DNA from 2 places in the Roseovarius sp. AK1035 genome. Region 1 is predicted to be linked to the other one. Evidence: riboswitches for the same ligand, from Rfam matches in the RefSeq annotation. Region 1 holds a riboswitch; the other holds the start of a gene.
The links. A riboswitch is a leader RNA that binds a small molecule or an ion and turns the genes downstream of it on or off. The one in region 1 is predicted to bind cobalamin.
Positions count from the first base shown of each region.

Region 1 (15,566 bases):
GATCCCGGCACGCAAGAGCGCCTGCAAACCGGCGTGCGCGAGTGAAAACCAACGTCCATCCCCTGCAAGCCGCGTTGCAAGGGACCACCGAACCCGCTACATCGCGGCAAAATCCCTGAACAGTGACAATCGGAGAACCCCATGAACACACCCCTGCGCCTTGGCATCGCCGGATTGGGCACGGTTGGCACGGGTGTCGTGCGGATCATCCGGCAAAAGGCCAATCTTTTGGCCGCCCGCGCAGGCCGCCCGGTGGTGATCACCGCTGTCTCAGCCCGCACAAGGGACAAGGATCGTGGCGTCACCCTTAGCGATTACGCATGGGAAGACGATCCCGTCGCTTTGGCCAAACGTGCCGATGTGGATGTGTTTGTCGAACTGATGGGCGGCTCTGACGGTCCGGCCAAGGCCGCAACCGAGGCGGCGATTGCTGCAGGCAAGGATATCGTGACCGCCAACAAGGCCATGCTCGCCCTCCACGGTCAGGCACTGGCAGTGGCCGCAGAGGCAGCAGGCCGCGTGATCCGGTTCGAGGCGGCTGTCGCCGGTGGCATCCCTGTCATCAAGGCGCTGACCGAAGGTCTGGCAGGCAATGACATCACCCGCGTCATGGGCGTGATGAACGGCACCTGCAACTATATCCTGACCCGCATGCAATCGGCAGGCCTGCCCTATGCCCAAGTCTTCGACGAGGCCGCCAAACTGGGCTATCTCGAGGCCGACCCGACACTCGACGTGGGCGGCATCGACGCCGGTCACAAGCTGGCGCTGCTCGCGTCCATCGCCTTTGGCTGTCAGGTGAATTTCGACGGTGTCACGCTGGAGGGGATCGAGAAAATCACCATCGAGGATATCCGCCACGCCGCCGATATGGGCTATCGTATCAAACTGCTGGGCGTGGCCCAGATGACAGGGCGCGGCCTTGAACAGCGCATGTCGCCCTGCCTTGTGCCCGATACCAGCCCGCTTGGGCAGCTTGAAGGCGGCACCAATATGGTTGTGCTGGAAGGCGACAATGTCGAACAGATCGTGCTGCGCGGTCCCGGTGCGGGCATGGGCCCTACGGCGAGCGCGGTGATGGGCGATGTGATGGACATCGCGCGCGGCGCCCGCTTGCCCACCTTTGGCCAACCCGCCGCCAGCCTTGCGCAGTGCCAGACCGCGACCAGCGCCACCCCCGCCCCCTATTACATGCGCATGTCGCTGATCGACAAACCGGGTGCCTTGGCCAAGGTTGCGACCCTTCTGGGCGAGGCCGGTATTTCCATCGACCGGATGCGCCAGTATCGCCACGATGCCACCACAGCGCCCGTGCTGATCGTCACCCACAAGACGACGCGCGACGCGCTCGACACGGCCCTGACCGGCATCAGCCGTCTTGATGTTCTCCACGGAGAGCCGGTCGCACTGCGCATCGAAACCGTCTGACATAGCCCCGCCCGCCAGACTTGTGCGCCAGAGCGCGCGGCGCTAATGCTGATTTGACCTGATTTACAAGGACCATCCCATGACCTCCGATACCGCTTTCAACGATCGCATGCTTTCGCTCGGCCTCGCGCGCGTGGCCGAACAGGCCGCCCTCGCCTGCGCCGACCTGATCGGACGCGGCGATGAAAAGGCCGCCGATCAGGCCGCCGTGAACGCCATGCGCGAACAGCTCAACATCCTTGCCATCAAGGGTGTCGTGGTCATCGGCGAGGGCGAGCGCGACGAGGCCCCGATGCTTTTCATCGGCGAAGAAGTGGGCACCGGCGACGGCCCCGGCGTCGATATCGCCCTTGATCCGCTCGAAGGCACCACCCTGACCGCCAAGGCCATGCCCAATGCCCTGACCGTCATCGCCATGGCCCCGCGCGGCACGCTTCTGCATGCGCCCGACACCTATATGGACAAGCTGGCCATCGGGCCGGGATATCCTGAGAATGTCGTCTCCCTCGCCATGAGCCCGCGGGAGCGCGTCGAGGCGCTGGCCGCCGCGCGTGGCTGCCGCCCCTCCGAAATCACTGTTTGCGTGCTGGAACGGCCCCGCCATCAGGAAATGATCGACGAATTGCGCAGCACCGGCGCTGCCGTGTTTCTGATCCCCGATGGCGATGTCGCAGGCGTGATCCATTGCGCCGAGGCTGACCGCACCGGCATTGATATGTATATGGGCACCGGCGGCGCACCCGAGGGCGTGCTCGCGGCCTCTGCGCTCAAATGCATGGGCGGGCAGATGTGGGGACGCCTTGTGTTCCGCAACGAAGATGAACGCGCCCGCGCCGCCAAGGCCGGGATCACCGATTTCGACCGCATCTATTCGCGCGACGAGATGGTGACATCAGACGTGATATTTGCCGCCACCGGCGTCACCGACGGCTCGATCCTGTCAGGCGTCAAACGCCGCCCCGGCTATGTCGAAACGGAAACCCTGCTGATGCGCTCGCGCACGGGATCCGTGCGGCGCATGACCTATCGCAGCAAGCGGGACTAAGCGCGGCACAGGGGAAGGGGGCGCTGCCCCCGTCCCGGACCAAGTCCGGGACTCCCCCGAGGTATTTTGGGCCAGATGAGGAAGAGGAGGCGCGCATGCAATCGGCCTTTCTCGGAGTTGAGAGCTCGTTGACAAGTCGCCGATGGGTCGGTCCGGGCGTCGAGGCCGACCGACTGGCCGAGGCCATGGCACAGGCCACCGCCCTGCCCCGCCCCCTGTGTCAGACATTGGCGCGCCTTGGCGTGCCAGAGGACGCAGCCGAGGCCTATCTCACCCCGACCCTGCGGGATCTTCTGCCCGACCCGCGCGCGTTGCGCGACATGGAACAGGCCGCCGCGCGGTTTCTCAAGGCGCTGCGTGGCGGGGAACGCATCGCCATCTTCGCCGATTACGATGTCGATGGTGGCACCTCTGCCGCGCTGCTGATCGACTGGCTGCGCCAGATGCGCGCGCCCAGCCCCACGCTCTATATCCCCGACCGGATAGATGAGGGATATGGGCCAAACGTGCCCGCCATGTCCGATCTGGCCGCGCGCCACGATCTTATTGTCTGCGTCGATTGCGGCACCCTCAGCCATGAGGCGATTGCCGCAGCGACAGGCGCGGATGTGGTGGTGCTCGATCACCACTTGGGCGGGGAAACCCTGCCGCCCGCCCATGCCGTGGTCAATCCCAACCGTCAGGACGAGAGCGGTGATCTGGCGCATCTCTGCGCCGCCGGTGTCGTGTTCCTGATGCTGGTCGAGGCCGGGCGGCAATTGCGCGACAGCGGCGCTCAGGGGCCAGACCTGATGGCGATGCTCGATCTGGTGGCGCTGGCCACCGTGGCCGATGTAGCGCCTCTGATTGGCGTCAACCGCGCCTTTGTGCGCCAAGGGCTGCGCGTTATGGCTACGCGCGCGCGTCCCGGTCTGGTGGCGCTGGCAGATGTGGCGCGGATGGACACCGCCCCCAACGCCTATCACCTAGGCTTTCTGCTCGGGCCGCGCGTCAACGCAGGCGGGCGGATCGGCAAGGCGGACTTGGGCGCGCGCCTTCTGGCCTGTGACAATCCCGCCGAGGCGCGCGCCATGGCCGAACGTCTTGACCAGCTCAACACCGAACGCCGCGAGGTCGAGGCGCAGGTGCGCGATGCCGCCCTCGCCCAAGCCGAGGCGCGAGGCCTGGATGCGCCCCTTGTCTGGGCCGCAGGCGAGGGTTGGCATCCCGGTGTCGTGGGCATCGTCGCCAGCCGCCTCAAGGAACGCGCCAACCGCCCCGCCATCGTGATCGGGCTGGACGGCGACGAGGGCAAAGGCTCGGGGCGCTCGGTCTCGGGCGTTGATCTGGGGGCCGCCATTCAGCGGCTGGCCAGCGAGGGCCTCTTGATCAAAGGCGGCGGGCACAAGATGGCGGCGGGTCTCACCGTCGCGCGTGAGCGGCTAGAGGCGGCCATGGCGCGCCTTTCAGAGTTGCTTGCCAAACAGGGCGCAGGCGTGGGCGGTGCCGCCGATCTGCGGCTTGACGGTCTCTTGATGCCCGGTGCCGCAGCGGTCGAGCTTGTCGAACAGATCGAGGCCGCAGGCCCCTTTGGCGCAGGTGCGCCCGGCCCCCGTTATGTCTTTCCCGACTGCCAGATCACCTTTGCCAAGGCGCTGAGCGGCGCACATCTCAAGTTGCGCTTCGGGGATGGCATGGGGGCAAGCCTTGACGCCATCGCATTTGGGGCGCTTGACGGCCCGTTGGGGCCTGCGCTCCTGAACCATGGCGGCGCGCGATTCCACCTCGCCGGGCGGCTCGATCTCAACAGTTGGGGCGGTCGGCAAACCGTGCAACTGCGCCTGGAAGACGCCGCCCCAGCCTGAGGCGCGCGAGGCCTGACCGTTCCGGCCCTCGGCGGATAAATTTCTGAATGGGGCGCAAAGTTTTTGCAAAATCCCTCTTGCACCCCCCGCCGCTTTTGCCTAGTTACGCGACACGCCAAGGCATGGCCCGTTCGTCTATCGGTTAGGACGTCAGGTTTTCAACCTGAAAAGAGGGGTTCGACTCCCCTACGGGCTGCCACTTTTCCTGATAATTGTTAAAGTCGTGATGCGTGATCGCAGTGCGCTCTTGTAAGAGATATGCCCACCCGAAAGACCTTATGCCCCCGTCGCGCCCCATTCCCCGCCCCCCTTCTGCCCTCATTGCCGCCGCCCTCCCCGAGGTGGCACCGGGGCGGCGCGTCACGGTTGCGGGGCTGGTTCTGGTGCGTCAGCGCCCCGGCACCGCGCGCGGCGTGGTCTTTGTCACGCTCGAGGATGAGACCGGCACCATCAATGTCGTGATCTGGCGCAAGGTGTTTGACCGATTTCGCCGCGCGGTGATCGCCGGGCGCATGCTGCGTGTGACCGGGCGCGTCGAGCGGCAATCCGGCGTGACCCATCTCGTCGCAGAAGAGATCGAGGATATCTCGGCGCTGCTTGACCTTCTGGCCGATCCCGAAACCCCGCTTTCCCCGCCGGATCAAACAGGCTAGGCTCGTCTCGATCATCGCCCGCGAGACGCCCGCCCATGCTGCTGCCCCGCCTGTTCTGCCTTGCGCTGGCCCTCGCCCTCGCCGCGTGTCAGCCCGTGCCCTCTGGGCCAGAGCGCTCCAACGTAGGGGCCGAAGCGCCGCCGGGCGCGCCCACGGGCACCTGCTGGGGCAAAAAAGACACCCCCGCCGTGATCGAAACTGTCACCGAACAGGTGCAGCTTACCCCGGCGGAAACCGATGCATCCGGCCAGACCCTGCGCCCCGCCGCCTATGCGACCGTGACCCGTCAGGCGATTCTGCGCGAACGCGTCACCACTTGGTATGAAACCCCCTGCGCCGATCTCTTGACGCCCGAGTTCATTGCCTCGGTGCAACGCGCCCTTGCGGCGCGCGGCCTCTACACCGGGCAGATCACCGCGCGGTTTGACGCCCGCACCCGCGCCGCCATCGCCCGCTATCAAGCGCCATTGGGCCTTGAGAGCGATACGCTCTCGCTGGATAGCGCCCGCCGCCTTGGGTTGGTGGCCACGCCAATCAGCGACTGATCCTGCTCCGCCTTTGGCATTGGGGTCACGCTTGCGGCATTGACCCTCACCCATGCCCCTCCCGGATCAGACGGAGCGCAAGCTCGGCATAGGCCCGCGCCGCCGGGCTGTCGCCCGCAGCCACCGGGCATCCCGCATCCCCCGCAAGCCGCGTCTCAAGATCAATCGGCAAAGCCGCCAAGAGCGGCAGGCCAAGCCCCTCCGCCTCGTGCTTCACCCCGCCATGACCAAAGACATGCGCCTCATGCCCGCAGTCAGGGCAGGTAAAGAACGACATATTCTCGATCATGCCCAATATCGGCACCTCGAGCGTGCGGAACATATCCATCGCCTTGCGCGCATCAAGGAGCGCCACATCCTGTGGTGTCGAGACGATGATCGCCCCATCAGGGCGCGCGCGTTGGCTGAGTGTCAGTTGCACATCGCCCGTGCCCGGCGGCAGATCGACGATCAGCGCATCCAGATCGCCCCAATCAACCTGCGCCAACATCTGCTGCAAGGCCCCCATCAACATCGGCCCCCGCCAGATCACCGCCTTGGCCGGATCGAGCATCAGCCCGATCGACATCACCTTGACGCCATGCGCCTCAAGCGGCGTAATCCGCGTGCCATCAGGGCTTGCGGGGCGCGCGCTCAGCCCCATCATGCGGGGCTGACTTGGCCCATGAATATCGGCATCAAGAAGGCCCACGCGCCGCCCCTGTCGCGCCAGCGCTACCGCCAGATTGGCCGCCACGGTTGATTTGCCCACGCCACCCTTGCCGCTGGCCACCGCCAGCAACGCGCCAATGCCCTCGGGCCTGATAGAGGCATTGCCGCCCTTGGGATGCTGCCCCAGCTTGAGCACAGGCGGGGCCGCCTGCGCCGTCAGCACGACGCGGGCGCGGACAACCCCCGGCAGGCTCAGGGCCGCGCGCTCGGCGGCGGCGCGCAAGGGTTCCATCATCCGCGCCATCTCGGGGCTTGGGGCCTCGATGACAAAGCGCACCTCACCGGCCTCTTCGGTCAGCGCCCGCACCATGTCTCGGGAGATGAGATCACCGCCATCCGGCAATTCCAAATGCCGCAACCGCGCTTCAAGTTCGCTGCGAAAATCGTTCATCTTCGGTCCTTTGGTCCTGGGTTGGTCCTCAGCCACCATCACGGCGACAGCAGCAAGTCTTCACATAACGCCTAAAAAATGCCGCATTTGCTTAACCTTAGGTCACTTTTAGCTTATGCATTTGCTGCATAGCAGCATTGCTTATCAGGGGTATTGTGCACGCGCAGCAAAGGCGTATCTTACTCTCAACAAATGGCGAAACGAACCCCGCCGAACCTTAATACAATCAAATCCGCAAGGACCCGAAAATGCCGACGACGCTTAACACCAGCCGCTCCGCCACCGCCGTCCTCGGCGAAGACCTGAGCGCGGCTGTCTATGCTGCAATGCAGCGCTTTGTGAATTATCGCACCTATCGCCGCACGGTCAATGAGCTGTCGCAACTTAGCGCGCATGACCTCGCCGATCTGGGCCTGCACCGTAGCGAAATCCGCCGCGTTGCGCATGAAACAGTTTACGGCCACCGGTCGTACTAAAGGATCAGATACCCCCCTCCTCCTCCCTGGGGTATCTGTTACGGTCACGGGCATCTTTCCTCCTCCCTGATGCTCGGGGCCGTCAAATCGGGACTGAACAAGTCCCTTCGTTTTGCGAATGGCCCTCTCCTCCTCCCTGGGCCGGACGTATAGGAAACGGCGGCACCCCTCCTCCTCCCTGGTGCCGCCGTTTTTTATTGCGCGAATGCAAGACAGGGCAAACTTTTCACTAGTCGCACGAACCGCCCCGCGCGGCTCACCCCTCCGGTAGCCGCACGGCAAGCCTTAGTGCTGCACGCGCGCGCGCCCGCGCCGCATCGTGCCTGCCAGATACGCCCGGCTCGCCTCTTGCAAGATTCCGACAAAGGCCCGCGCCGCGTCGCTTTCCGCCGCCACCGCTTCGGGGCAGTCCAACGCCGCCCGCGCCACTTGCGCCGTGACAGGCCCTTCAACCGAACACGCCCAGGTCAAAAACCCGATCCGCGCCACTTGCTCGGCCTGACGTCCGATGGCCGGATCACGCTCCAGCCCATTCATGATTCTTAGGAAACTCACTCTGCTCTTCTCCCCGACCGCACCCCGGGTCGGATGGGGCGAGAGCAGCAGGGGCCATGGCACGACAGAGATGAGGCGCGCACGCCCGCACCGCACCCCGCGATTCGACGATCCGCCAAGGCTGGTTTCCGGGCTTGGGCGGCAGGCCAAATGGCCCTCGCATCTCGGCACCTTCCCGGACAAATTGCCCAGTGGCCTATCGCCGAAATGCCCTCCCTTACCGTTGCGGGGGCAGCGCCGGAGTTACACCGGCTTCCCAATTCTCCGCCCCAAAGGGCGGCACCCTGACAGGATCAGCCTAGCCGCGCAGGCCCCCGATCTGCAAGTCTGAAACCGACGCCGCCCGCGCCGCTCACGCCAGAACGCGATACCGCGCCGCGTAGCTCACAGGAAAATTCACCGACCGCGCAATAAAGCAGAACGCATGCACCTGCCCATGCAACGCATCAACCCGCCCAAGATCGGTTCCCGCCGGCACCGCAATCCGGGGCCGCAGGGTGGCGCGCAGAAACCGGCTGGCCCCGGTGCTATCCGTCTCACCCACCGCCAGCGGATCATCCTCATAGGCTTGCACGGCAATGCCCGCATCGCTCGCCAGATGCAAAAACCACAGCATGTGACAGGCGCTGAGCGCGGCAATCAGCATATCCTCGGGATTATGCAGACCGGGATTTCCGCCAAGCAGCGGGTCGTTCGAGCAGTGGATCACGGGCTTGCCCGGCGTCTCGACATTCCAGGTCCGGTCATAGCCCTTGTAGTGCCGCGTCCCATCGCCCCGGTTGCCGGTCCAGACGACGCGGGCAGTATAATCATGCTCCGTCACCTTGACCCCTCCCGCGCCTTAGGGGCAGAAAATATCGTTGAAGAGGGCGAACAGCATCAGCGACAAGATGAGCGTCAGACCAACAGTCATCAGCACCCGCAACGCCCGCTCGCTCGGCGGGCGGCCCGAAACGGCCTCATAGGCGTAAAACACCAGATGCCCGCCATCCAGAACCGGCACCGGAAAGAGATTAAGCAGACCAACCGCCGTTGACAGCACCGCAATGAACCAGATGAAACTTTCCGCGCCTTGGCTGGCCATCGCCCCCGAAACCTGCGCGATCCCAATCGGCCCGGACATGTTGCAACTGCTGATCGCCCCGGTGATCATGTGATAAAGGCCCGACAGCGAACTTTGGATGATGTCGCCGGTCTGGCCGACCGCATCCCCCACCGCTTCAATCAGCCCAAGCCGCTCGGTCGCAGGCTCAAACGCCATGCCGCCCGCGATCCCGATTCGCCATTCGGTGCGAAACCCGCCCTCAGGCTGCGGTTCGTCCACCCGGCGCGGGGTAATCGTGACCTCGTGGCTTTCGTCGCCTTCGCGCCACACCGTCAGCGCCAGCGGTGCCCCGTTGGACCCCTCGACCACCACCTTCAGCTCTTCAAAGGCCACAATCGGTGTGCCATTGATCGCCGTAATCACATCACCCGCTTCCAAATCCGCGGCAAAGGCCGCCGATTGCGGTGCCAGCCCGCTGATCAACGGCGGCATAAGCTGCGGGCCCATCGCCTCGATCTCGCGTCCCGCGCGCTCAACCGTGTAGCGCAACAGCGCCTCGCGCGGCAGCGCGTCGATCATATCATCATAGACCTCGCCCGCCGCAACATCAGGCAGGGGCATACCCTCGACGCTCAGCACCCGGTCGCCCGGCTCCAGCGTGATCCCCTCAACCGGCAGCGGCTTCAATGCGCCCACGGTCAGCGGGTCGGCGGTCTTGCCCCCGGTCATCATCACAGCGCTGAAAATGATGATCGACAGAATGAAATTGAACACCGGCCCCGCCGCCACGGTCGCCGTGCGCGCCCAAAGCGGGGCACCATGCATCGTCTGGCGCAGCCGTTCAGGCGGCAGCGCCGCCATCGCCGCGCCGTCCTTGCCGCTCGCCGCATCGGCATCACCCAGAAACTTGACGAACCCGCCAAAGGGCAAAGCCGCGATCTGCCAGCGCGTCCCATGCCGATCCATCCGCGAAAACAGCACCGGGCCAAACCCCAAAGAGAAGACTTCGGCCTTGATCCCTGACCAGCGCCCAACGATGTAATGGCCATATTCATGCACCGCCACGATCACGGACAACGCCACAACAAAGGCCAACAGGGTCAGGAATAGATTGCCGAATTGCGGCAGAGAGGTCAGAATTTCCACGCTTTATCCTTGGGTTCTTCGCTGAGAGACGACCAGATCGGCCTGCTTCCTAGCCAGATGGTCCATATGCGCCACCACATCAAGGGTCATCTCGGAATTCCGCGCCTCTGGCGCATCCTGCAAGGCGGTCAAAACCTCCTCAACCACGATGTTCATATCGGTAAAGCTGATCCGCCCCGCGATAAAGTGATCCAGCGCCCGCTCCTTGGCCGCATTGAACACCGCCCCCGAAAGGCCCCGCGCCTGCATCACCTCGCGCGCCAGCCGCAGCGCGGGATAGCGCTCGGGGTCTGGCGGGCGAAATTCCAGCATGCCAATCGCCGCCAAATCCAGCGCCTCCACCGGCAGCGCCTGCCGCTGCGGCCAGTTCAGTGCATAGCCAATGGCATGGCGCATATCCGGCGGCCCGACATGCGCCATAAGCGCACCATCGCAGAACCCCACCAACGCATGCACCAGCGATTGCGGATGAATGAGCACCTCAATCTGATCGGGGGCAAAGCCAAAAAATTCGCGCGCCTCGATCATCTCCATCGCCTTGTTGAACATCGAGGCGGAATCAATGGTGATCCTCTGCCCCATGGCCCAATTGGGATGGCTCGACGCCTCAGCCACGGTGGCCCCCGCCAGCCGCTCCAGCGGCCAATCGCGAAAGGCCCCGCCCGAAGCGGTGATGATCACCCGGCTGACAGCGGCCGCATCCTCACCCACAAGCGCCTGAAATATCGCGGAATGTTCGCTATCCACGGGCAGAATATTGGCACGGTTGGCACGCGCGGTGCGCATCATCAGCGCCCCCGCCGTCACCAGCGATTCCTTGTTGGCCAAGGCCAGCGTCGCGCCCTGCTCCAGCGCCGCCAAACCGGGCGCCAGCCCTGCGGCCCCAACGATCGCCGACATCACCCATTGCGCCGGTCGGCTGGCCGCCTCATTCAACGCCGCCTTGCCCGCCGCCGCCTCAACCTTGCTCCCCTTGAGCGCCTCGCGCAGCGACACCAGCAGATCGTCATGCGCCGTCACCGCCACCTCGGCCCCGAGGTCTATGGCATCGCGCGCCAGCTTGTCGATGTGATGCCCCCCCGTCAGCGCCACCACCTGATAAGCCCCCGGCGCGCGCCGGATCAGGTCAATCGTGTTCTGCCCGACAGAGCCGGTTGCCCCTAAAATGGAAATTCGTTTCATGCCACCCCCGGCAAGAGGCCCAGCGCCCACATGATCACCACGACCAACGCCGCGCCCAGCATCGCATCAAACCGGTCCAGCACGCCGCCGTGACCGGGAATAAGGTTGGAACTGTCCTTGATCCCGCGCAACCGCTTGACCGCACTTTCTGCAATATCGCCCATCTGCCCGGCAAACCCCACCAGCACCGACAGCGGCACCAGCGCAAGCCCCGCCCCGGTCGGCGCGGCGAATATCGCCCCGATCAGCGCCGCACCAAACCAGCCCGCAATCGTGCCTGACCATGTTTTCTTGGGGCTGATGCGCGGCCAGAACTTGGGCCCGCCCAGCATGCGCCCGGCAAAATAGCCCGCAACGTCAGAGATCACCACCACCGCCACCAGCCATAACACCCAGATCAGCCCCGCCTCGGCGCGCAGCGTGCCCATGGCGTAGCACCCCAACAAGGCCCAAATCGCAAGCGCAAAGAACGGCCCGCGTTCGCGCTCGACCGAACTTGCGGCAACCACGACCGCAGCCAAAAGGATCGGCAACACCATGATCCCCGGCAACCAAAGCGCCAGTGCCACCGCCACAGCCGCCAGCCCGCCCGAGCGCAGCGCGTCAGGGGCCGCGAACATGCGCGCCGCTTCCCAGATCATCGCGCCCGCCAGCACACAGACCAGCGCGGCAAAGGGCAGACCGCCCAACCAGATTTCAATTGCGCCCACAACGATCAGCAAGATACCCGACACAAGGCGCGGCCACAGGTCCGCCCAGCGCGCCGCCCCGCTCATGCAGGCACAGCCCCAAAGCGGCGATCCCGCGCGCCATATTGCGCCAGCAACCGGGCGAACACATCCGGCGTGAAATCTGGCCAAAGCGTGTCGATGAATTCATATTCCGCATAGGCCGATTGCCACAGCAGGAAATTGGAAATCCGCGCCTCGCCGCTGGTCCGGATCACCAGATCAGGATCAGGCAGCACGCAGGTATCCAAGTAGCGGGGCAAGGTTTCCTCGTCGACATCCTCGGGGCGCAACCGCCCTTCGGCCACATCAATCGCCAACCGCTTGGTGGCGCGCGACACCTCATCGCGCCCCCCGTAATTCAGCGCAATGGTCAGGTTGGTGCCCGTGCAATGCGCGGTCATCGCCTCGGCCTCATCCATCAGCCCGCGCAGCTTGGCATCCAGCCGGGGCCGGTCGCCGATGAAACGCACCTGCACATTCTCGCGCACGAATTCCTGCATTTCCTTCATGATGTAGCGACGAAAGAGGCTCATCAGCCCCGCCACCTCGGTCTGGGTCCGTTTCCAGTTCTCAGTGGAAAAGGCAAAGATCGTCAGATACTTGACGCCCAAACCGGGGCAGGATTGCACGATCTCACGCACCCGGCGTGCACCAGCATGATGACCAAAGAGACGCGGCCGCCCACGCTTTTGCGCCCAACGCCCGTTGCCATCCATAATGATCGCCACATGGCGCGGCCCCTCGGCCGGCGCGGATTTTCCTGCCATGGGCGCGCTTTTTGCCATCAGACCTGCATGATCTCCGCTTGCTTACCCTCCAGCAATTCATCGACATGCTTGATGAAACGGTCGGTCAGGGATTGCACCTCGGATTCCCAGAATTTCTGATCATCCTCCGACATGCCATCGCCTTTGGCCTTCTTGATCTGATCCATCCCGTCGCGGCGCACATTGCGCACAGCAACCCGGGCATGCTCGGCATATTGCGCCGCCACTTTGGTCAGCTCTTTGCGGCGCTGTTCGTTCAGCTCAGGAATCGGCAGCATGATAATGGTGCCGTTAAGCTGCGGATTGATGCCCAAACCACTCTCGCGAATGGCTTTTTCCACCTTACCGACAAGGCCCTTGTCCCAAACATTGACCGTCACCATGCGCGGTTCGGGCACGTTGACCGTGCCCACCTGATTGATCGGGGTTTTCTGGCCATAGGCATCGACCATGATCGGCTCCAGCATCGAGGCCGAGGCGCGACCGGTGCGCAACGAGGCAAACTCGGTTTTGAGCGCGCCAATCGCACCCTCCATCCGGCGCTCCAGATCACCTGTGTCGATTTCGATATCATCCGCCATATTGTCTTGGTCCTTCTTGCGGCTCTTGCGTCTAAGCCTTGTTTTGCCTCAACCGTGCACGGTTGTATAGGTGCCCTCACCGGCCAGAATGCCCTTGAACCCGCCCGGTTCGTCAAGCGAGAAGACGATAATCGGCAAGTTATTGTCCCGCGCCAGCGCAATCGCCGAGGCATCCATCACCCCCAGATGCTGCGCCAGCACCTCGTCATAGGTCACACGCTCGAACCGCTTGGCATCCGGATATTTGATCGGGTCCTTGTCATAGACCCCATCCACCTTGGTCCCCTTAAAGATCGCCTCACAGGCCATTTCATTGGCCCGCAGCGTTGCCGCCGTATCGGTGGTGAAATAGGGATTACCGGTTCCAGCGGCAAAAATGCACACGCGCTTTTTCTCCAGATGCCGCACGGCACGGCGACGGATATAGGGCTCTGCCACCTCATCCATGCGAATGGCGCTGATCACCCGGCAAAACACGCCCATTTTCTCCAGCGCGCTCTGCATGGCCAGCGCGTTCATCACAGTGGCCAGCATGCCCATGTAATCCGCCGTCGTGCGCTCCATCCCCTGAGCGCTGCCTTGCAAGCCGCGAAAAATGTTACCGCCGCCAATCACCATGCAGATCTCAACCCCCAGATCATGCACAATCTTGACCTCGCGCGCGATCCGCTCAACCGTTGGGGGATGCAACCCGTAGCCCAGATCCCCCATCAGCGCCTCCCCGGAAATCTTGAGCATCACACGAGTGAATTTGGCTCTCTCCGGGGTGGTCATCGGCATTCTCCGTTCGGTCGTGTCAATCTCGCGCAAAATGTCGCAAATGCCGCCCATGTGCAATCGCTGATCACCCCGTTTCGCGGGGAAAAGGCGGCAAACCGCCTCGCCAAACCGCGCGATTGGCGCTAACCGGGGCCTATGAGCCTGCCCGTTGAGATCCACCCTGACCGCCCCGTCTTGATCGCTGGCCCCACCGCCAGCGGCAAATCGGCGCTCGCGATGCATATCGCGCGCACCCAAGGTGGCGTCATCGTCAACGCCGACGCCCTGCAAGTCTATGAAAACTGGCGCATTCTCAGCGCAAGACCCAGCGCCGAGGACACAGCAACCGTTCCCCACCGCCTGTATGGGCATATCGGCGCGCAGGACGACTATTCCACCGGCCATTGGCTGCGCGAGGTGGCAGCAATCCTCCAGACGCCGGTACGCGCGATCATCATCGGCGGCACCGGCCTCTATTTCAGCGCGTTGACCGAAGGTCTGGCCGAGATTCCCCCAACCCCACCCGCTTTGCGCGCCGAGGCCGATCACCTCATGGCCACACAAGGGCTATCCACACTCCTTGCCGCCCTTGATCCCACGACCCTTGCGCGCATCGACACCCGCAACCCCATGCGCGTCCAGCGCGCGTGGGAGGTGCAGCGCGCCACAGGTCACGGACTGGCCGCATGGCAGGATGACACGCCGCCGCCCCTTCTGCCACTCACCGCCTGCACCCCGCTTTTGATCACCGCCAACAAGGATTGGTTAAATGCCCGCATCGCCCGCCGCTTTGACGCCATGCTCGCCGCCGGGGCGCTGGACGAGGTGCGCGCCAATCTGCCCCTCTGGAATCCTGCCCTGCCCTCGATGAAGGCCATCGGCGCGCCCGAACTCATCGCGCATTTACGCGGCGAAATGACGCTCGATCAGGCGCGCGAGGCCGCCACCATCGCCACCCGCCAATATGCCAAACGCCAGCGCACATGGTTCCGCGCGCGGATGCGGGCATGGCAGCCGATAGAGGCCGAAACGCTCACCGCCTGAAACGCTCGCATTTCGTGCAAGCATTTCGCATTTCGTGCAGCGAACCACGATTTTCAGGACTTGTGAGGCGACAAATCTCCCCTGCCCTCTCCAATTCCGCCCAAGGCCGCCCGGCCCCGTCTTTGGGAGGAGACCACATGATTCCAGCCGCATTCGAGTATCACCGCCCCGGTGATCTGCCCGCCGCCCTCGCCCTCTTGCAACAACACGGCGACGAGGCCCGTGTTATCGCAGGCGGTCACAGCCTCATCCCGATGATGAAGCTGCGCATGGCCGAGGTGCCGCACCTCATCGACTTGCAAGCGATCGACGCGCTGCGCGGGATCACCATGGATGGCAGCCGCATCACCCTTGGGGCCATGGTCACGCAGGCCGAAATCATCGCCCATGCTGGTCTGACCACCCACGCGCCCATCCTGCGCGAAGCCGCCCTTCAGATTGCTGATCCGCAGGTGCGCGCCATGGGCACGGTCGGCGGCAACGTCGCCAATGGCGATCCCGGCAACGACATGCCCGGCCTGATGCAATGCCTGAACGCCACATTCCACGTCACCGGCCCTGAGGGCAGTCGCACCATCCCCGCGCGGGAATTTTACGAAAGCGCCTATCTCACCGCCCGCGAGGATGACGAAATCCTGACCGCAGTCAGCTTTGACGCGCCCA
Region 1 covers NZ_CP030099.1:3,951,581-3,967,146, forward strand. Annotated here, with positions in the region: gene RAK1035_RS18820 (hypothetical protein) at 1-45, shown strand, start outside; gene RAK1035_RS18825 (homoserine dehydrogenase) at 142-1,428, shown strand; gene glpX (class II fructose-bisphosphatase) at 1,508-2,473, shown strand; gene recJ (single-stranded-DNA-specific exonuclease RecJ) at 2,569-4,317, shown strand; tRNA gene RAK1035_RS18840 (tRNA-Glu) at 4,442-4,516, shown strand; gene RAK1035_RS18845 (exodeoxyribonuclease VII large subunit) at 4,596-4,970, shown strand; gene RAK1035_RS18850 (peptidoglycan-binding domain-containing protein) at 5,006-5,515, shown strand; gene RAK1035_RS18855 (Mrp/NBP35 family ATP-binding protein) at 5,562-6,617, opposite strand; gene RAK1035_RS18860 (DUF1127 domain-containing protein) at 6,866-7,093, shown strand; gene RAK1035_RS18865 (hypothetical protein) at 7,379-7,648, opposite strand; cobalamin riboswitch at 7,751-7,950, opposite strand; gene RAK1035_RS18870 (OsmC family protein) at 8,001-8,471, opposite strand; gene rseP (RIP metalloprotease RseP) at 8,490-9,839, opposite strand; gene dxr (1-deoxy-D-xylulose-5-phosphate reductoisomerase) at 9,843-11,021, opposite strand; gene RAK1035_RS18885 (phosphatidate cytidylyltransferase) at 11,018-11,797, opposite strand; gene RAK1035_RS18890 (isoprenyl transferase) at 11,794-12,519, opposite strand; gene frr (ribosome recycling factor) at 12,537-13,100, opposite strand; gene pyrH (UMP kinase) at 13,149-13,874, opposite strand; gene miaA (tRNA (adenosine(37)-N6)-dimethylallyltransferase MiaA) at 14,016-14,903, shown strand; gene RAK1035_RS18910 (FAD binding domain-containing protein) at 15,041-15,566, shown strand, end outside.

Region 2 (15,566 bases), 960 kb from region 1:
CCCTAGCACCGCTTCAGGCCAGCATTCGGCGCTCAGCGCCAGCGCCTTGCCCGGCAACCATTCAAGATTGCCATGCTTGCCCATATGCACGATCGCGTGGACGCCGAAATGGTGGCGCAGCCAGATGTAGAAGGCGAGGTAATTGTGCGGCGGCACCAGATCGGGGGCATGATAGGTCTCGGTCGGGTCGATGTTATAGCCCCGTGCGGGCTGCAACCCGACCACGACATGCCCGAAGGTCAGGATTGACAGGGCAAAGCCTGCACCGGTGCTGCCGTCGGATTTGAGAATTTGGGGAACAATGAAAGGGTCCGTCTCAGGCGCGCCCCAACGGGTCGTCATCGCCTCGCGCAGATCCCACGGCAGGGCGTTGAAATGCTCCAGATAGATATCCAGCGGCAGGGTTTCACCGCCGTCGCGCGATGCGCGATCCGTGAGCCAGTTGGTCGGCCCCGCCATCACCGCGCGCATCAGGGCGTCGCTATCTTCTGGCGGATTGGCGACGGTATAGCACGCCTCGGCCATCAGGCGCAGCGTGTGCACCGTGGCCGCAGGCGTATCAAGACCCACACCATTGGCCAGCCGTCCATCCTTGTTTGGGTAATTGGCAAGGATCAGCGCCACCCGCCGCTTGGGCGCAGGCGTCTGGCGCAGTTTGGCCCAATTGGCGGCCAGCTGCGCCACAAAATCTACCCGGTCGCCAACCGCGCGATACGTGGCGATGGCGCATTCTGTGGATGCGTCGAAAAACGCCTCGCCCTTGAAACTGATGGCACGGGCAAGAATGCGGCCATCGACCTCGGGCAGGGCCACGTTCATGGCGATGTCGCGGCCTGAAAGGCCCGTGAGCCCCTTGGCCCATGCCTCTTCGGTCGATCCTGCCAATACCACCTGAAACACCGGGGCGCTATTGGCGGCGGGCATGGCCAGCGGATTCTCTGGGTTTTCGTCGCCCGCATGTGGCGAGCCTACGGCAAAGGCGGTGCAGTTCAGGATCACTGCAGGTGGTGCCACGCTGAACAGATGCTCCAGCGTTGCCACCGATACCGGATCTTTGAGCGATGCGACAAAGACCGGCAACGGATTAAGCCCGGCGCGCAACAGCGATTTCACCAGCCGGTTGATCGGATGAAGCCCGGCCCCCTGCACCAGCGCACGGTAAAAGATAACGGGCACCACCGGCTGGCCGGCACCCCAAGCCTCTTGCGCGGCACTTAGGCCTGCGACACCCGCACCCGGCCAATAGACGCCCGCGCGCAGCAGCGGGCTGGCGGTGGCAGGGGGTTCGCCGCCCTCCAGCATGGTCTGCGCATAGCGCAGGAAATTCCCGGCATTTTCCGGCCCACCTTCCACAAGATAGGACCAAAGCGCATCGTAATCCGCATCCGACACCGTGGACAGGCCGCGCAATTCTGCGTCTGGCTTGTCATCGCCGGGCAAGAGCGCCAATGGCACGCCGGCCTCATGCAGACGCGCGGCATATTGTTCGGCCCCGTATTTCCAATAGCCCACACCGCCCAGAACCCGCGCGATCACCAGCCGCGATTTCGTGGCGCAGTGATCGAGATGCAAGTCGACGGACATCGGGTGCTGCAAATGGCTGAGATTGGCCAGCCGAAGACTGGGTGGGTCTGCCATTTCGCCGCGTGCCTCGCTCAGTGCCGCAAGCTCGGTATCGGCGGCCGAGACAAAGACCACATCGGCGGGGGTTTGGCCCAGATCGACGGGCTCTTTGCCATCCTCGATGGCCCCGGGGGTGGCGGCGAGAAGATGCATCAGACGGTTCCAGCTTGAACGGGGCGGTAATTTGCGGCAATAGCGGCGTTAGAGCGGCCCCATCTGGGGGGCCGGGCCGAAAGGGCAACGACATGGATTACAACGCATTGGGCGCCTCCAAGAAAGGCGGCAAGATTCCCCGCCACAAGGAGCATAACGCACCGGGTACGGACAAGAACCCGTTTGGCAAGCGCCCCTCCAAGGAAGAGCTGATCGCGCGCCTCAAGGCGAAGGCCGAGAAGTCGTCGAAATAGGCTCATAGCCGCTTTTCCATGAAAATGGACGAGGGCGCGTTGGGATAATCGCCGAACGGGCCCCTTGGCATGAAACCGTGCCGGGCATAGAGCTTGTGGGCTGCGGTTAGCAAATTGCCGGTTTCCAGTCGCAGGCAGGGCAGGGCGTGGGTGCGCGCCTCGTCCTCGATCTGGCGCAACAGGGCGTCTGCTACGCCCTGTCCACGCGCTGTCTCAGCCACGAACATGGATTTCACCTCGCCATAGCCATCGCGCAATGCAAGCGCGCCGGTGCCAAGGATTGTGGTGCCGATGCGCGCAGCAAAAAAGCGGATATCGGGCGCGCAGAGCGCGTCGATATCGAGAAAGAAGTTATCCTCGGGCGGAAACAGCGATTCCATCAGGGCATGGCTTGCGCGCAAGAGCGCGCTGGCCTCTGGATGCCTTGGGTCTACCGCCTCGACGATGATCATGCCAAGAGCGCGGAGGTGATCGCCGCCCGGTCCATCCCGGCCTGACCGATCACGACCAGCCGCGTTTGGCGCGGACCGGACCCAAAGGGTTGGTCGAAATAGCTGTCGACACGCGGCCCAACCGCCTGAATCGTCAGACGCATCGGCTTGCCCGCCACGGCGGCAAAGCCCTTGAGCCTCAGGATATCATGCGCGCGGATCACCTCTGTGATCTGACGGGCAAAGCTGGCCGGATCGGTGATCTCGGGCCGCGTCACCACAAAGCTCTCAAAGGCGTCATGGCCATGGTCATGATGGTGATCATGGTCATCATCGTCGTCGTGATGATCATCATCGTCGTCATGGTCATGGTGATGATGGTGCAGTTCATGCCGCGCCTCCATATCCGCCTCGGCGCCGATACCCTGTCCAAGCAGCACCTCGACCGGCAGCGCGCCCATCGTCGCGGTCACGACCTGCACACCATCACGCGAGTCTGCGCGCAGCCGCGTTGTAAGCGCGATGCGCTCCTCCTCGGTCAGCAGATCGGATTTGTTGATCACGATCATATCGGCACAGGCCATCTGATCCTCGAAGAGTTCCGATAGTGGCGTTTCGTGGTCAAGGTTTTCATCAAGCTTGCGCTGGGCATCGACCGCCGCCACATCATGCGCAAAGCGTCCTTCGGTGACGGCCTTGCCATCGACCACTGTCACCACGCCATCAACCGTCACCCGCGTGGAAATCTCGGGCCAGTTAAAGGCCCGCACCAGCGGCTGCGGCAGCGCAAGACCAGAGGTTTCGATTACGATGTGATCGGGCGCGCGGTCGCGGTCCAAAAGTTTTTGCAGCGTGGGAATGAAATCCTCTGCCACGGTGCAGCAGATGCAACCGTTTGACAATTCCATCACATCCTCGTCTGAACAGGTCTCGATCCCGCAGCCCTTGAGGATGTCGCCATCAACGCCCAGATCGCCAAATTCGTTGATGATGAGCGCAATGCGCTTGCCGCCCGCATTCTCGAGCATATGCCGGATCAACGTAGTCTTGCCGGCCCCGAGAAATCCTGTGACGACGGTGGCGGGAATCTTGGCTTTCATGTCTTGGCTCCTTCAGGGGCTTGCATCGGGCGGGGCGGCTGGCCTAAGCCCGGTGGAAAAGGGGATCGGGCATGATGCACCGGATTGTGGTCTGTTCTACGTGCGAGGGCACGGATGGCAAGGGCTTTGCGGCCCGGTTGCGCGCGGCTTTCAGCGAACGGGGTATGGAGTTCACGGTGCAGGACCATGACTGCATGTCCAATTGCGCCCGTCCGCTCAGCGTGGCCTTTTCCGCGCCGGGCAAGGCCACGTATCTGTTTGGCGATATAGACCCCGCAGGCGATCTTGAGGATACGCTGGCCTTTGCCGCGCTATATGCCGAGTGCGCCGATGGCTGGATCGAGGATGCACGCCCTGCCGGACGGCTCCGGCATTGCCTGATCGGGCGCGTGCCGGGCTGAGGGATCATTCGATCACCACCGCAATCGTGGCCTCTATGGGTACGCCGCCCACGGCCAGTTGCGTATGGTCATTGGCATTCAAAGTCACGCGTAGCTCATGGCTGCCGACAGGCAACGCATCCAGCTGCATCCATGGACCATAGGCACGCGCGATCTTGATCCCGTTGAGATAAAGATGCGCATGTCCATGCCCCGGCATATGCGGGCCATTCACCCCCTCGGGATCAAAGGTAAAGTTCTCTACCCCGATATGCAGGTTGCGGCTCTGCGCTCCATCAGCGTGCAACGTCAGGTCCAGCATCGGGGCAGGCGTGCCCGCTTCGGTCAGTGTGGCATGAGCGCTGCCGCCATGATCATGCGCGCTGTGGTCGTGCACTGCCGCACCGTGATCGTGGTCATGCCCCTCAAGCTGCGCGCCCGATGTAGCGGCAATCAAAAACCCCAGACCTGTTCCGAAAAAAAGGCCGATGCCGAGAAAGGCAAATGGTTTTGCCATAATATCGCTCTCCTTGCGGATGGCCCCGGCACCGTGATGCCGGGGTGATGTCATGTCAGGCGGTGGCGCTTTCACGTTGCCAGAAATACCCGGCAAGCGCGCCAAGACAGACCCAAGCCGCCATCCCGACGCCAAGCGCACGCGCAGCAAAGAGCGCGGCCAGTTCCGGTGGCACCGGCCCGGTAAAGCTTTCGGGTTCAGGCGCGCCGATCAGATGCGGTGCCGCCAGCAGCGCGATCGCAACCGCCAGCATCACAGGCCCTTTGCCAAAGGCCATCAAGCCAAGCCCCACCGCCGTGGCAATCACTGTGCCCCACCACCAGATTTGTCGTGCGGTGATGTCGGTATAGGCCACGCCCGGCACTTCCGGCGGCAGCGACACAGCGGGTGCGAAATGCAGCGCGACAAATCCCGCCAAACCCCACATCACACCGCGACGCGCGTCGATGCGCACGCCATATTCCGCCGCCATCCCCATGCAGGCCACCAGAACCAGCCCGTAGCCCACGTAGATCAGCGCCGCAAACAGGATGCTTAGCCCGTCGCGCATCACGTCAAACCCCGGCAATTCGGGCGTGGCGCTGATCGCCTCTGCCCCGAAATGCACAAGAGTGCCCCCTTCATACAGCTCGGCGTGCAAAAGCACGGGCTGAATGAACACCATCTGCAACAGGGCGGCTATCAGCCCTGCACAGAAACCAGCGAACAACGCGCTGGTCGCAATTTTTGAGAACATAGGTTAGTGGCAGGGAAAGCCGGTTGCGTGGCGCACATCGTGCGCTGCGTCATGCAGTGCCGAGGCTTGCACATGGCCTGCGACGGTCACGATGCCCAAGCCCAGAAAGAGCGCGGCAACGAACGGCAGGACGGTAGATTTTGCAGCAGTTTGAACCAATGTGGTCATGGCGATATCTCCTTTGCGCCTCTCACCCGAGGCGGGATTGACGAACGCAGGGCTGGTCTCCTGGCTCGCGGGTCGTCGCCTGTCTGCCGCCTTCCCAAGGTCATAGGCACCTCAGTGGCATCTGGCAGGGGCTCGCCGCTTACAGTCGCGGGGGCGGCTGACGCATAGGCGCCCTAATTGGGTCCACCGGCACGTCATTCCCATTTCATCCCCGAGGCGCTTTGCGCCCAAACGAGGAACCTTGCACGTCCGGTATGCAGGCTGTTCTGCGACCCGTCAAGGAGGATTGCGACCGCTTTTTGGCAATCCGCGGCATTCTTTCTGCGGCGCTTGGCGGCGGTTCGCCCAATATCATGTGGATAAATGCTGTGACCGCCCCATATCATGTGGTTGGTCGTTGACAGGCCCGCCCCTCAGACATCACAATTCTACGACAACGGAATCACCGGACACGAAGGGCGCGCGCGCAGGTGCAGTTCTCGAAACTCAGATTGACCGGCTTCAAAAGCTTTGTCGACCCGACCGATCTGATCATCGCGCGTGGTCTTACCGGTGTTGTTGGTCCCAATGGCTGTGGCAAATCCAACCTGCTTGAGGCGCTGCGCTGGGTGATGGGTGAAAACCGTCCCACTGCGATGCGCGGCGACGGTATGGAGGATGTGATCTTTGCCGGGGCCGCAACCCGGTCTGCCCGCAACTTTGCCGAGGTGGTGATTCACCTCGACAATTCCGACCGTCTGGCGCCCGCCGGGTTCAACGAGGCCGATCAGCTTGAGATCACCCGCCGTATTACCCGCGATGTGGGCTCTGCCTATAAGGTGAATGGCAAGGACGTGCGCGCCCGCGACGTGCAGATGCTCTTTGCCGATGCCTCAACCGGCGCGCATTCGCCCGCTTTGGTGCGTCAGGGGCAAATCTCGGAGCTGATCAACGCCAAGCCGAAATCGCGGCGGCGGATCCTGGAAGAGGCCGCTGGCATTTCCGGCCTCTATCAGCGCCGCCATGAGGCCGAATTGAAGCTGCGCGGGGCCGAGGCCAATTTGACCCGTGTCGATGACGTGGTCGAGCAACTGGCAAACCAACTGGCGCAATTGGCACGACAGGCCAAGCAGGCGGCACGCTATCGCCAAATTGGTGAAGAACTGCGCTTGGCTGAGGGTCTGTTGCTCTATCGCCGCTGGAAAGAGGCCGATTTGGCCCGTGCTCGTGCCGAGGATGACTTGCGCGAGCGCACCACAGTCGCCGCCCGCGCAGAGTTGGCTGCACGCGAGGCGGCCAAGGAGCGCGCCCGCGCCGAAGATGCCCTGCCCAAGCTACGCGAAGAAGAGGCCATCGCGGCGGCAATCCTGCAACGCCTGAGCGTGCAGCGTGACACCCTGACCGAACAAGAGGCGTCCGCCCGCGACCGCATTGCCACGCTGCGCAGCCGGATCGAGCAACTCGCCCGCGACATGGAGCGCGAGGCGGGGTTGAACCGCGACGCAGGCGAAACCATCGCGCGTCTGGAATGGGAGGCCGGCGAACTTGCCAAAGGGGCCGAGGGCCACGATGCCCGGCTTGAAGCGGCCCAAACCGAGGCGCGCGAGGCTGCGCAAATCCTGCAACAGCGGGAAAATGATCTCAGCCAGATGACCGAGGATATGGCGCGCCTTGCCGCCCGCCACCAATCTGCACAACGCCTTCTAGAGGATAGCCGCAAGACCTTGATCAAGAGCGAGGCCGAGGCCGAACGTGCCCGCGCCGCACAAGCCGATTTGCGCGCGGCCCTAACGCGCGCCGAGGCCGACCACACCGCCGCCCAAGAGGCCGAGGCCGAGGCGGTCGCCCGCGCAGAGGCGGCGGAATCCGCCCTGTTCGCCGCTGACGAGGCGCGCGCCGAGGCTCAGGCTCAAGAGGCCGAGGCGCGTGCCGCGCGCTCTGAGGCCGAGGGCGAATTGGGGGCCTTGCGCGCCGAGGTCACGGCCTTGGCCAAGCTGGTGCAGCGCGACACGGCCGAGGGCGGGCAGGTGATGGACCGCCTTCAGGTGCAACAGGGCTTTGAGAAGGCGCTGGGCGCTGCCCTTGCCGATGATCTGCGCGCCCCCGAAGTCGAGGCCGATGGCCCCTCTGGCTGGACCGTGTTGCCTGCTTATCACACGCCGCAACCCCTGCCCGAGGGGGTGACCGCGCTCAGCCGCCATGTCTCGGTTCCCGAGGTGCTGGCCCGGCGCATGTCGCAGATCGGGTTGATCGATCCCGAGGATGCAGCCCGTCTGCAACCCCTTTTGAAACCCGGTCAGCGTCTGGTCAGCACCGAGGGGGATCTATGGCGCTGGGACGGATTTCGCGCATGGGCCGAGGATGCCCCCTCTGCCGCCGCCCTGCGTCTGCAACAGCTCAACCGGCTTGAGGAACTCAAGCAACAGCTTGAACACACCACAGCGCGCGCAGAGGGGGCCGTGCGCGGCCACGAGGCGCTGCGCGAGGCGCTGATCCGTCGCACCGAAGAGGACCGCGCCGCCCGTGAGGCCCGCCGCTCTGCCGATGCCGCCGTCAACGAGACCAATCGCGCCCTCAGCCGCGCTGAGGCGGATCGCAACCTTGCCGGATCGCGGCTGGAATCATTGGGTCTCGCGGTCACCCGCCATGACGAAGAGGCGATGACCGCCCGTCAGAGCCTGTCTGAGGCGGAAAAGGGTCTGGCGGGACTTGGCGATCTGGATGCCACCCGCGCCGATCTCGAAGATATCAAGATGGCCGTCGAGGCCGCGCGCATGACCATGATGACCAAACGGTCAGGGGCCGACGAACTGCGCCGCGAGGGCGAGCGCCGGACGCGCCGCAGTCAGGAAATCACCAAGGAAGTCAGCGGCTGGCGGCACCGGCTCGACACTGCCGAGCGTCGGATCGCGGAACTGGCAGAGCGCAAGGAAGAGTCCGAAGAGGCCCTCGCTGATGCCAGTGCTGCACCCGAACTTCTTGCTGCCAAGCGCGCCGAACTGGGCGAGGAAATCACCCGCAGCGAGGCCCGTCGCGCCGCCGCCGCCGATGCGCTCTCGACTGCTGAAGGGGCCGCGCGCCAAGCCGCGCTGGACGAGCGCGACTCCGAACGCCTGGCCTCAGAGGCTCGTGAAATGCGTGCTCGGGCCGAGGCCCGGCTGGATGCCGCGCGCGAGACCCGAGACTACGCCGCCGAGCGGATCAACGAGACGCTGGAGCAAACCCCCGAGGCCCTCTTGCAGAGCCTCGCGGTCGATCCCGACACCATGCCCGCCTCTGATGCAATCGAGGCTGATGTGAACCGCCTTAAACGACAGCGCGACGCACTGGGGGCCGTGAACCTGCGCGCCGAAGAAGACGCCAAAGAGGTCGAGGCCGAGCATGACAGTCTGATCAAGGAAAAGACCGATCTTGAAGAGGCGATCAAGACCCTGCGCAGTGGTATTGCCAGCCTCAACCGCGAAGGGCGCGAGCGGCTTTTGACCGCGTTCGAGACGGTCAATTCCAACTTTAGCCTGCTCTTTCGTCACCTTTTTGGCGGTGGCGAAGCCAGTCTTGTGCTGGTCGAGAGCGAAGACCCATTGGAGGCGGGGCTTGAAATCATGTGCCAACCGCCGGGCAAGAAGCTCTCGACACTCAGCCTCTTGTCGGGCGGAGAACAGACCCTGACCGCGCTGGCGCTGATCTTTGCCGTGTTTCTCGCCAATCCCGCGCCAATCTGTGTGCTGGATGAGGTGGACGCGCCCCTTGACGATGCCAATGTCACCCGCTTCTGTGATCTCTTGGACGAGATGTGCCGCCGCACTGAAACCCGCTTTCTCATCATCACCCATCACGCCGTGACCATGAGCCGGATGGATCGGCTTTTTGGCGTTACCATGGCCGAACAAGGCGTAAGCCAACTGGTTTCGGTCGATCTCAAGAAGGCGGAAGCAATGGTCGCCTGAGCGAGGTAAGACGGCGGATGCATGCGCGCCTTTGCGTGGCGTCATCCAACCCCGGGCTTGACCCCAGGGGATATTCCAATAGGTTTTACGCCCCTGACGCCGAATGGCGCGGCGCGCTTTTCACATCCCTGCGCGCCATCACGGGCGCGTCCATGTGCCCAAAATTCAAACGGGACATGGAGAGCCTTTGTCATGCTACGATTTTTTGTGCAGTTTCTTGCCGCCCTTTTTTTGACCATCACCACCGCCACAGCTCAAACCCCACAAGAGCCTGCGGTTGATCCCGATACCGCGCGTTCCAGCGTCGATGTGCTGATCGAGGTGATCGAGGATGAGGCCGCGCGCGCGGAACTGGTCGAGCGGCTGCGCTCCGCCGGTCTGCCTGAGGCGGTCGAGGCGGTGGTTCCCGCCGCTCCACCGCCCTCGGACGTGTCCTTTGGCCGTCGGGTGGCCGAGATCACGCAAGCCGCCGCCGAAGATGTTGCTGATTGGGTTACGCATGTCGCCCGCCAGATCACCCGCGCGCCCAATGTGCTTGACGGCCTCAGCGGTGGAGAGGTCGCCGTGCTGCTTACGGCTTTGGCGGATCTTGCTGTGGTGATCGTGGGCACTGTTGTGGCCTTTCTGGTTTTGCGCGGGCTTGGCAAAACGCTCTACGCCCGCATGAGCGCCTCTGCCCGCGATGGCGGCCTCGCGCGGACCGTCTTGCTCTTTCTCGCCTCTGCCATCACGGATGGGGTGATCGTGCTTATCGCTTGGGCGGCGGGCTATGCGCTGGCAATCCTTGCCTTGGGCGAGTTTGGCCAGATTGGTATTCGCCAAACCCTCTATCTCAACGCCTTTCTGCTGGTGGAAATGGCCAAAGTCGCGGTCAGGCTGGTGCTTTCGCCTTCGGCGACTGCGCTGCGCCCGCTGCCGATCAGTGATCGCGCGTCGGCCTATCTGTGCTCTCGCATCAACCTCATTGTCGGGATTGTGGGATATGGGCAATTGCTGGTCGTGCCGATCATCAACGGCAATGTGTCCTTTGCCGCCGGTCGGGCGGTTTCGACGCTGATTGCCGTGGCGGTTCTGGCGCTGGCGATTGGGCTGGTGCTGCGCAACCGGCGGGCGGTGTCCGACTGGCTTTTGGGCGCGCAAGTGGACAGTGCAACGCCGCCCAAGGGCGCATTGGCCTATCTGGCGCGTCACTGGCACTGGCCCGCGTTGACCTATCTTTTGGCGATGTTCGTGGTCGTGCTTGTGCGGCCCGGCAATGCGGTCTTTCAGACCTTTCTGGCCTCTGGTCAGGTGCTTGTTGTTGGGCTTGTCGGATTTTCTGTTGCGACATTTCTCAGCCGCATGATGGTGCGCGGTGTGGCGCTGCCGCCGGGCATTTCGGCACGGGTGCCGCTTTTGCAGGGGCGGCTCAATGCCTTTGTGCCCAAGACACTTTTCGTCCTGCGCGCGGTGATCTTTGTTCTGGTCGTGCTTTTGGCCCTGAACGCGATTGGCCTTATTGACCTGCGCGGCTGGATGGTCAGCCAGTTTGGCCTCCGCCTTACCGGTATGATCCTGTCGGTGTCGCTGGTGCTGCTGGTGGCCTTTGGTCTCTGGCTGGCCTTGACCTCTTGGGTCGATTACCGGCTGAACCCTGAGTTTGGCAAAGTGGCCACCGCGCGGGAACAGACGCTTCTGACGCTCTTGCGCAATGCCGCCACGATTGCGCTTGTCGTCGTGACGCTGATGTTCGTTCTGGCCGAAATCGGCCTTGATATCGCGCCGCTTCTGGCCTCTGCCGGGGTTCTGGGTCTTGCCATCGGTTTCGGTGCGCAAAAGATGGTGCAGGACATCATCACCGGTATTTTTATTCAGTTCGAGAACGCGATGAATGTCGGCGATGTGGTGACAGTGGGCGGTGTCACCGGCACCGTCGAGCGGCTGACGATCCGTTCGGTCAGCCTGCGTGATGTGCAGGGCGTCTATCATATCATTCCGTTTTCTTCGGTCGATATGGTGTCAAACTATGTGCGCGATTACGGCTATTTCGTCTGCGACATGGGCGTGGCCTATCGCGAGAATGTGGATGAGGTGAAGCAAGCGATGCTCGATGCCTTCGCCGAACTGATGGGGGATCCCGATCAGGCAGATGGCATTCTGGATGAATTGGAATGGTTCGGCGTCAACAGCTTTGGCGACAATGCCGTGATGCTGCGCGCCCGGATCAAATGCGTGCCGGGTCGGCAATGGAGCATTGGACGCGCCTATAATGGCGTGTTGAAAAAGGTGTTCGACGCTCGCAACATCGAAATCCCCTTTCCGCATCAGACGATCTATTTCGGCGAAAGCAAGACAGGCCGCACACAAAGTCTGAGGGTCGATATGGATGCAGAGCGCGCCAAGGCGTGATCCGCTTGCCATGGATCACACGCCGATCACGAAAGCGTGTTAATCCCTGTTGACTTATCGCGCAGACCAGAGAAATTCCAACCAGGACACGCGGCGGGATCCCGCCGCGTGACGTAATGCAGACCTGTGGCATTGTTGAAAACAATGTTGAAACCTGTGGTCGCGGCGGCTTTTTCGCAGCGACTTCTTTGATTGAATAAATTGGAGCGAAAATGAATTCCACCGAAGTCCTGCGCCTGTCTAACGGAAACTTCTTCAGCTTTGAGACCGTTTTCGCTGCGCCCTCACCGGGTGCCGCGTTTGAGCAGGTTCTCACTGTGACGCTTCATGGGGTTGACGGTTCTCAGATCGGCGATCCGCTGCGTCTGCGTGTCGGCGAGTTGCCCGAAGCTGAGGTGGGGCTCTATCGCAACAGCGTCGAGTTCTCGATTGCCCAGCCGGATGGCGGTGCGGTGATTTATCTTAATGAGACGACTGACGGTATATTCGATTTTGAAGCCAACACTTTTTTGGTCTCCAGCACATTCAGCGACTTTATTGTCAGGCTTGATGCACAGGGTGTGATTTCCAGTGTCGCGCCGCTGTCGGAAAGCTTGGCACTACGCGGCTTTTTTCGTGATCCGGGCACGGTCATTTCCTTATCAGATGGCTCGGGCCTTATCGTCCACAATGTCTTGGCGAAAGTCTCGGCGGATGGCACCGTGGGCGATGTCTTCTTTCAGATCGATCCTGCAGAGATGACCGCTGGCACGATCATCAACACCGGGGCCGTAGCCTTGCCCGATGGTGGCTTTTTCGCCATTGGCTACACCGATCCGTCGGCCCGTGCCAGCACCGGCAATTTCCTATATGGCAGCTTTGTTGACGCGGACCTTGCCGCCGTCGGCGATCCCATCGTTCTTCTGGATGATACTTTCTTTCCCGAGGCGATTTTTGGCGAGTTGGATGACTACGCCATTCTGCGGCTGCCCAATGGCCGTATCGCGATTGCCGTCAACACCTACGATTCCGCCGATGCGCTCAGCCGTGTCAGTGAGATGACGCTACTGATCCTCAACCCGGATGGCACGGTGAACACGCCCGCCTTCAGGGCCAACGGCGGCGGTGAACGCGCGGCGCGTCAATTTGAGCCGGAATTGTTCCTGTTGTCCGATGGCGGATTTGCCTTGGCGTATCAGACAGGCAATGAATTTGTGAGCAGCATTGATTTGCATGTGCGCCGCTTCAGCGCAAATGGTGTGTTTCAAGAAGAGATCGTGGTGGTGGACGGCGGCATTGTGGGTGGCTTTGATCCCGATATCGTGGAACTGCATGTCAATCCCAATGGCGATATTCTGTTCTTTGGTGTCTTCGGCGATGCGGCCTTGCTCGGTCAACTGGCAGTCGGCACCGTTGTAGAGCCGGAACCCACCGATGTGATCACCGGCACCGATGGCGATGACACGCTCGCGGGCACGGATGGCGGCGATCAGATCGCCGCAGGGGCAGGCAATGACAGTATCGACGGTGGGGCGGGAAATGACTCGATCTCGTCCTCCGATGGCAACGATCAGGCCATTGGCGGTGCTGGCAACGACAATATCGGCGGGGGCCAGGGCGATGACACCATCGACGGCGGGGCCGGTGACGACATCATCGGCGGTGGCTTTGGCGCCGATAGCATCATGGGCGGCGCGGGCAATGACGTTGTTGCAGGCGGGGCGGACAATGACACCCTGTCCGGCGGCGACGGCAATGACAGCATGTCGGGCAGCTTCGGCAATGACAGCATTGATGGCGGTGAGGGCGCGGATGATATCGGTGGCGGCACCGGGCGCGATACGATTGACGCAGGCGCAGGGGATGATCGCGTGGGCGGTGGCGAAGGCGATGACAGTATCCTTGGCGGTGACGGCGATGACTTCCTCGCTGGTGGCGGGCGTAACGATCTGATCGACGGCGGCGCAGGCAGTGACACGATCAACGCGGGCGCTGGAAATGACACGATCACTGGCGGTGCGGATGCTGATCTGTTTGTCTTTTCGTCCTTCTTCGATGGCGAGGCCGATATCATCACCGATTTCGAGGATGGTTCAGACAGTTTCCTGATCCGCCGCTTCGATCCCGATACCGGCGTTGAGAATATCAACAATGGCGGCAATGGTCTGGCGGGCTTTGTTGCCGCGATGAACATCGTCGATGTGGCGGGCGGCGCGCAGATGACCGTGGGCGGCAATACGATCCTCGTTGAGGGGGTCACCGCTGCGCAACTCACAGTGGATGATTTCACGTTCCTCTAACACGAAAAGGCATGGCTCGCCCAGAACAGGGCGGGCCATTGCATTTTGGGACAAACCCCGTCCCGCCTATTCTGATACATGCTGTCGCAGCCCTGCGCAGCTGGCGCTTTTGGCTTCTCTGAGCATCTCATTTTACACTAATCTTTAGTCTCGAAAGGATATCTTTTCGCGAGATGCCTCTGGCGTGTATCTTGCGCCTTTGAACACAACCGAGACTAGGAATCGGAGAACAATGCCATGCCGGAGCTGAGCGGCACAAAATGGGGCTCGCACCTGCTGGGCACGGCAGGTGGCGTCGTGACATGGAGCATCGCGCCCAGTGGTCAGGATATCTATTGGTTCACTGACGAAGATCCCGGCACCAGTTTTTCCGTTGATCCTGCCTCTGTCTACACCTTCGATGTCGAGGCCGCGCTGCGTCTCGCCTTTGCTGAATGGTCGCGCTATGGCGATATCGAATTTTTGCAGGTCCAAGATCCCGGTGGTGCCGCCGGAGGTCAGATAGACCCCGATATTCGTATCTTCTTTGCTCCGATTCCCGGCAATACATTGGGGTTCGCGTTCTTTCCCTCGCCCCTAGAGGTGCCCATCGCCGGAGACATCCTTCTCGATGTGGATGCATCGCTGAATTTCGATGTGCCGCTCTTCGAGGGGTTGGCAATCCACGAAATCGGCCATTCGCTCGGGCTTGAGCATATCGAAACCGTCGCTGCGATCATGAACCCGATCCTGACTCAGCCTGATATTCTCGCCGATGACATCTCCGGTATCCGCCAAATCTATGGGGCGCAGGATGGTGCGGCGGTGGTCTATACCATGCCGACGGGGCTTCGGGATCTGACCTTGCTGCACAATCCCGAAGATTTGACCGTTCTGGGAAACAACTTTGGAAACCGCATTACCGGAACCGATGCGGATGAGACCCTGAATGGGCTGGTGGGCAATGACACCCTTGATGGTGGCGCGGGCGACGACCTGCTGATTGGCGGTGTCGGAAACGACTGGGCCGAGTTCAGCACAATCGCCCGCTCTGCGGCTGCGTTTAGTGTCGTTGAGAACGGGCTACAGGTGGTCTCGTCTCTTGGCACTGACACGCTGATTGACATCGAATGGATCCAATTTCTGGACGAGTCGATCCGCGTGGCCGAGGTGATCACAGCGATCAGCGGTCCGATTGGGCTTCAACTGATTGGCAGCGGTCTCTCGGACAGCCTGATGGGCACTGATGACAATGACACCCTCAGTGGGGGTGCTGGCGATGATGTGCTCGCAGGCGGTCTGGGGAATGACTCGCTTGACGGGGGCGATGGCAATGATCGGATTTCTGCCTCCGATGGCAATGACATCGTGTTTGGCGGCCTTGGCAACGACAGTATCGGCGGCGGCCTTGGCAATGACACTATCGATGGCGGGGCCGGTGATGACATCATCGGCGGTGGCTTTGGTGCGGATAGCATCACGGGCGGCGCTGGCAATGACGTGATCGCGGGCGGGGCGGACAATGACACCCTGTCTGGCGGCGATGGCAATGACAGCGTGTCGGGCAGCTTTGGCAACGATCTGATTTTTGGCAACGGGGGCGCGGATGACATCGGCGGCGGAACCGGGCGG
Region 2 covers NZ_CP030099.1:860,840-876,405, reverse strand. Annotated here, with positions in the region: gene cobN (cobaltochelatase subunit CobN) at 1-1,776, opposite strand, end outside; gene RAK1035_RS20355 (hypothetical protein) at 1,869-2,030, shown strand; gene RAK1035_RS04280 (GNAT family N-acetyltransferase) at 2,033-2,482, opposite strand; gene cobW (cobalamin biosynthesis protein CobW) at 2,479-3,561, opposite strand; gene RAK1035_RS04270 (DUF1636 family protein) at 3,633-3,962, shown strand; gene RAK1035_RS04265 (hypothetical protein) at 3,967-4,458, opposite strand; gene RAK1035_RS04260 (CbtA family protein) at 4,514-5,194, opposite strand; gene RAK1035_RS04255 (CbtB domain-containing protein) at 5,198-5,362, opposite strand; cobalamin riboswitch at 5,396-5,621, opposite strand; gene smc (chromosome segregation protein SMC) at 5,833-9,288, shown strand; gene RAK1035_RS04245 (mechanosensitive ion channel domain-containing protein) at 9,481-11,676, shown strand; gene RAK1035_RS20480 (calcium-binding protein) at 11,889-13,955, shown strand; gene RAK1035_RS04235 (matrixin family metalloprotease) at 14,193-15,566, shown strand, end outside.
Region 2: linked by a shared signal. The riboswitch ahead of RAK1035_RS04255 (CbtB domain-containing protein) and the one ahead of RAK1035_RS18865 (hypothetical protein) in region 1 are both predicted to bind cobalamin.